DNA from 2 places in the Mesobacillus sp. LC4 genome. Region 1 is predicted to be linked to the other one. Evidence: riboswitches for the same ligand, from Rfam matches in the RefSeq annotation. Region 1 holds a riboswitch; the other holds the start of a gene.
What was found. Region 1 has a riboswitch for cyclic di-AMP ahead of AB5I83_RS18440 (TrkH family potassium uptake protein). Riboswitches for the same ligand answer to the same signal wherever they lie in the genome.

Region 2: it holds a riboswitch for cyclic di-AMP, as region 1 does, so the genes downstream of both, AB5I83_RS10890 (TrkH family potassium uptake protein) here and AB5I83_RS18440 (TrkH family potassium uptake protein) in region 1, are expected to answer to the same signal.

The regions. Positions count from the first base shown of each region.
Region 1 covers NZ_JBGCUB010000006.1:134,011-137,180, reverse strand. Annotated here, with positions in the region: gene AB5I83_RS18445 (DUF4179 domain-containing protein) at 1-1,198, shown strand, start outside; cyclic di-AMP (ydaO/yuaA leader) riboswitch at 1,547-1,695, shown strand; gene AB5I83_RS18440 (TrkH family potassium uptake protein) at 1,782-3,131, shown strand.
Region 2 covers NZ_JBGCUB010000002.1:918,588-921,757, forward strand. Annotated here, with positions in the region: gene AB5I83_RS10885 (diacylglycerol/lipid kinase family protein) at 1-758, opposite strand, end outside; cyclic di-AMP (ydaO/yuaA leader) riboswitch at 1,067-1,208, shown strand; gene AB5I83_RS10890 (TrkH family potassium uptake protein) at 1,388-2,728, shown strand; gene AB5I83_RS10895 (potassium channel family protein) at 2,741-3,170, shown strand, end outside.

The sequences.
Region 1 (3,170 bases):
AGCGAGGATGCGCAGCGCTCTTGATGCAAAGCCTTCAAGGAAGCCTAAACGCAATAATCCATATATTATGATGGCTGCTGCAGGTGTTCTGTGCTTTATGCTGATCAGCTATAATTACAATGCCTTTGCCTTCTATGGGAAAAAGATCTTCGGTTATGAGGAGATCATGACAGGAACAATGAAGGATTTGAATGATAAGGGCATGGGGCAAATCATTGATAAAAAGACGACATTGTTTGATGGAACAGAGCTGATCATTGACGGAATCATGACGGATGCAAACCAATTGGTTATGTACTATACCTTATCAAACCCACAGGGTATTGCGGATTCACTGGACTATGTCTTTATTTCTGATAAAATTACCGGCTTCCTCACCAATGCCCATGGAGGAGGCAGCATGGAGCTGCTGAATGATGAAGGTACGGAAATAAAAGGGACGATGTATTTTGATCCAGTCAGTCCATTTGCGAAAAAATTGACTTTGCATTTTTGGCAGGGGCAAGAGTACCAAGAGGGGAGCATCACGTTTCCTTATGATCCGAATAAAGCCATGCAGACACAGATAAAACAGTCGATTAAGGAAACAGTAAAGGTTGATAAAGGGACGGTTTCGTTCAAGACGATTACAGCAACACCCACATCGACCGTTATCGAAGGAAAAATGGACGTGGATAATTTTGACCGGATCAGGTTCGGCTTCGAAGGAGTCAAGTTGATTGCAAATGGTAAAACCATCGACAATGCAGGGTATGGTGTAAGGAGCGCTTTTAACGGAAGCAAGTTCGATTTGCGTTTCGATGGTCTGCCAGAAGAGTTGCATTCTCTGGAGTTGGTATTTAATGAGTTTGTCGGCTACCAAAAATTAGAGGAACAGATTCTGGTAACAGAAAGTTCACAGCATGATCTTCATGGGAACGACCTTTGGATTAAGAAGGTTGCTGCTACTGAGCGTGGAATCGAAATCACGATTGAGACAGACGAGAATCTATTGCTTGACGGTGTCTCAGTTCAAAGTGGTGACAAGGTGACTCCTATAAAAACAACCATCGACCAGACATTGGACAAAAAGGGAGATAGAATCACCAGCGAACGGACGATGGTCTTTGAAACGAAGTCCATGCCAGAGTATTTGCTGGTCAAAGGAATCCATTATGTGAAAAAATACAATCAAAAGATTGAGATTCCGGTTGATTAATTGGTGTTGGTGAATAAAAGAGGCATATGTGGGTAGACTTTGTGGCATCTGCTGTGCAGTTATAAACTTTATTGGCGGAAAAATGATTTTATTGGCGGTTTTCACAACTTTATTGGCGAAAAAATGATTTTATTGGCGATTTTCATAATTTTTCTGGCGGAAATTTCATTTTATTGGCGACTTGGAAATTTCGAGCGTTTTTTTCCAGTTCGCTCTTAATAATGCGAGGGCATTGTTCATTCATGGAACAGTGCCTTTGGCATTTAGATGAAATGTCCCCTTCGATTTCTAAAAAGAGATTGACACTCTTATGCGATAGGAGTATTTTATACTTATTCATTTTAATAAAAGGCCTTTATGCTGAATCTTTTGAGCGGGGGAACCATATTTGATAAAGAGACTTTATCTTGGGGTGAATTTTAGCGAATGCAGCTAAAAAGGGATACTCTCAATCCCTAATCCGACAGCTAACTCCGTAAGCCGTGAAGAGAGAAGGGTTAATGATAGGCATTGACCATTCTTGTTTAGGGTGGTCTTTTTGTGTTTTAATGAAAACAATCTGAAATAGTTAGAAGGGGTATTCTTGGCGAAAATTCTTAAAAGGAACTGGTTGAAGCCTGCGCAAATCATTGTATTGTTTTATGTATTTGCTGTGTTGATCTCAGCGGCGCTCCTTAGTCTCCCGATTGCTCTCAAGCCGGGAGTGCATTGGACGTTCATTGATGTATTATTTACAGCAGTCAGTGCCGTTAGTGTAACGGGCCTGGCGGTTGTATCTACTACGGACACCTTTAGTACGCCTGGTGTTTTCATATTGATGTTCATCCTCCAGTTTGGCGGGATTGGAATCATGACGCTTGGTACGTTTTTCTGGATGATATTGCGAAGGAAGATCGGTCTTAAAGATCGCCAGTTAATCATGACCGACCAGAATCAATCGCAGATGTCGGGTCTCGTTAAACTCATGAGGCAAATTTTGGCCATCATCCTCTTGATCGAGGCCGTAGGGGCCCTTATATTAGGAACCTATTTTCTTGGTTACTTCCCGACATGGCAAGAAGCCTATCTCCAAGGCTTATTTGCGGCGGTCAGTGCAACGACGAATGCTGGTTTTGATATTACAGGAAGTTCACTGATTCCTTTTGCGCATGATTATTTCGTGCAAACCATCAACATCATTCTACTCACCTTAGGGGCGATAGGATTCCCGGTATTAGTGGAAGTGAAGGAATACTTTTTGAACCGTAAAAAGCACCATCGATCTCATTTTTCGTTGTATACGAAGTTGACGACATTAACCTTCTTTGCGCTTATGTTTTTTGGTGCATTTGCGATCCTGCTTTTTGAATATAATCATTTCTTCAAGGACTACAACTGGCATGAATCATTTTTTTATGCCTGGTTCCAGTCGTCCTCAACAAGGAATGGCGGGCTTGCGACGATGAATGTGAGTGATTTTTCTAATCCAACTTTATTGCTGCTTTGCTTTTTAATGTTCATCGGTGCTTCCCCAAGTTCTGTTGGCGGCGGCATCAGGACGACTACTTTTGCAGTGGTCATATTGCTGATCATCAACTTTGCAAAAGGACATAATGCGATTAAGGTATTTGGACGTGAACTTCATGAGGAAGATATCCGGAAATCGGTAGTGGTTAGTTTTTTGGCTATGCTGCTCTGTTTTGCGGCAGTGGTGATATTGAACGCGACGGAAAACTTCACGATGATGGAAATCATGTTCGAAGTCAGTTCGGCCTTCGGGACAACCGGCTTGTCGATGGGAATCACTCCTGAACTTAGCACAGCAGGGAAGATTGTCATTATTTCTTTGATGTTCATAGGAAGAATAGGAATTCTATCATTTATCTTCCTGTTCAACCGTGGAAAGCTAGAACCAAAATGCCATTATCCGAAAGAAAGATTGATTGTCGGATAGGGATGCCGGGAAGTATTGGGTGGAAGATGCCCGATGCTT
Region 2 (3,170 bases), on a different contig from region 1:
GTCCGTATATATTCGACATCTTCACTTTCCTCTAACTCTCCTTTAATAAGCGAAGGGACAAGGGAAGCGATTTTCGGAACGGAAACTTTTTTGATGATGAAAGTATGCAATTTTCCATCATTCAACTTTGCTTCGGGAGCAAGGGACTCGAAGCCGCCAACAGAATTCGTCAGTGCAGCAAGCAGCAGGAAAGTATGACCTTCCCATTTTCCACCTTCATGTTCGACGACTAAATCGATTGCTTCGCCATTAAGGAATGATTTTGCTCCTTCCATAAAATAAGCCAGGGAACCAAATCTGGTCTTCAGTTCTGGACTCACATTATAAGAAGCTTCTGCAATGGATCCTACAGCTATGACATTCGCGAAATAATGATCATTGATTTTCCCTATATCCACAGGGCGGAGGTTTTGCTTTTTTAAAATTTCCATGGCTTCATAAGGGTCCAGTGGAATAGTAAGAGCCCTCGCAAAATCATTGATCGTACCAAGTGGAATGATGCCCAGAGCGGGCCGGTGGTTTTGTTCAGCCAGTCCATTTATGGCCTCATTGATGGTCCCGTCGCCGCCCATTGCAATGACGGTATCGTATAAAGAAATGCAGGCCTCAGTTGCAAATGCTGCAGCGTCGCCCTCTTTCTCAGTTCTTCGAATATCGATTTTATCGTATCGGTCACGTAATGTTTCCTCTATTTTTTCAGCGTAGTCCGCTGCTTTTTCCTTTCCTGAAGATGGATTCAAAATAATCATGGCTTTCATCCACGATAACCTCCCGAACAATTTATTTAAGAAATGAGTATCAACCCTTAATAATTGCCGTGTTTATTCAACCCTATTATTTACCTTTAAATGAATCGATATAAACTCCAATGCGCCTAGTAAATCACCCCAATATTCAATACCTGTAAAACGGAGAAAAACGGCGATTCAGTAAGAAATACGATTGTTTGTCATCAATTATCGTTGAAATTGAATGAAAAGCGCCTTTTTTGGCTTTCTCTTCATGTTTACAATGGAATGGCGGAGGAGTATGATTACAGCAGTTTAAGATATTAAATGAGTTTCATATTTCTAAATCGCTGAATCTGAATAGAGCGGGGGAACCAACTTTGTGGAGCAATCCACTTGGGGTGAGGCCTGGATAACAGGCGGGGCTATTCTGAGCCCTAATCCGACAGCTAACTCCGTAAGCGTTGCAGAAGAGGAAGATGAAGCTTGTGTGACAGTATGTATAAAGTCCACAAGGCTGCTATCTTTTAGCCTCTGGGGGCTTTTTTGTTTTGCTGTATTTTAGATATGTCGACTATTCTAAATTCCAGATCGAACAAAGTCCCTGCAAAGAAATATTAGACGCATAATTCCTCATACTAAGGAAAGAAGGAAGGATCATGCGCAAGAAATTGTTTTTTAGATTAGATCCACCGAAAGTACTTGTTTTTGGATTTGGAGCCATGATTCTTTTAGGGACATTGTTGCTATCACTGCCAGCATCCACTGTGGATGGTAGGGGACTTCCGATTTTGGATGCCTTGTTTACGGCAACTTCGGCCACTTGTGTAACAGGTCTTGTCGTCGTTGACACAGGTGATACCTTTACTCGCTTTGGGGAAATGGTCATCCTGTCGATGATCCAGGTTGGCGGACTGGGTTTCATGAGTTTTGCCACTTTGCTTGCATTTATTTTAGGTAAAAGGATTTCGTTCAAAGAAAGGCTGATCATCCAGGAGTCATTGAATAACGAGACTGTAGAAGGGATTGTCAGGCTTGTCAAACGAATTTTCCTTTTTACAGCAGTAGTCGAAATTACCGGCGGGATCATTCTATCTCTGCGGTTTTCACAAGAAATGGCCGCTGGAAAAGCGATTTATTTTGGATTTTTCCATGCTGTTTCGAACTTTAATAATGCCGGATTTGATTTGATGGGTGGATTCAAAGGGCTTACTGCCTATGCTGAAGACCCGATCGTCAATATCACCATGATCACTCTTATCAGTTTGGGAGGGATTGGGTTCATTGTCATGAATGAGCTATTTGACTATCGCAAGACAAGGAGACTTTCCCTGCATTCAAAAATCGTTTTAGCACTATCGGCTGTTTTGGTGTTTGGAGGGGCGCTCCTGATTTTTATCCTGGAATTTAACAACCCTTCCACCTTGAAGCCAATGACGATGACTGGTAAAATATTCGGAGCGTTTTACCAGGCTGTCACACCGAGGACAGCAGGGTCCAATACATTGAATATCCCAGACTTGAAGCAGTCAACCTTGTTCTTGATCATCTTCCTTATGTTCATCGGTGCTTCGCCTGGGTCTACAGGGGGAGGAATCAAGACCACCACCTTCGCCGTCCTGATTGGTGCTGTGAGGTCACAAATTCGCGGCCGGGAGGATGTCACTTTTTTTGGAAGAAGAATGGATCATACCATCATTTCTAAATCATTGACAGTTACACTGATTTTCCTTTTTCTAATAGGATTGGTTACAATGGTGTTGACCATTACCGAGCCTGGCAAAGAGTTTCTGGTGCTATTATTTGAGACGGTCTCAGCTTTTTCAACAGTCGGTCTGTCCATGGGCTTGACCCCTGAGCTGTCATTATACGGAAAAATATTAATAACGATAACGATGTTCGCGGGCCGGGTTGGTCCGTTAACATTGGCTTATGCAATTGCGAAAAAAAGAAAAGAGGATCATTATCGATATCCAGCTGGAAAAGTGATGATTGGGTAGGAGGATGTTATTATGGCAAAGCAGTATGCAGTAATTGGAATGGGACGTTTCGGGTCCAGTGTGGCGACCACATTATATCATGAAGGAAATGAAGTACTAGCGATTGATAAAAGTGAACAACATATCGAAGACTATAAGGAGTTTGTAACCCATGCGGTCATCGGTGACTCAACCGATGAGCAAACTTTGAAAGCAGTTGGAATCAGGAACTTCGATACTGTCATTGTGGCAATAGGGGATGACATTCAGGCTAGTATTCTAACCGTCCTCATTCTAAAAGAGATGGGAGTCGCCAATGTCGTTGCCAAAGCTCTTAACAAGCACCATGCGCAAGTATTGTTCAAGGTTGGCGCGGATAAAGTCATTTTCCCGGAACGAGATATGGGAGAAAGAGTTGCCCACCAGCTAATGGCATCACCGAATGTATTGAACTTCATCGAGC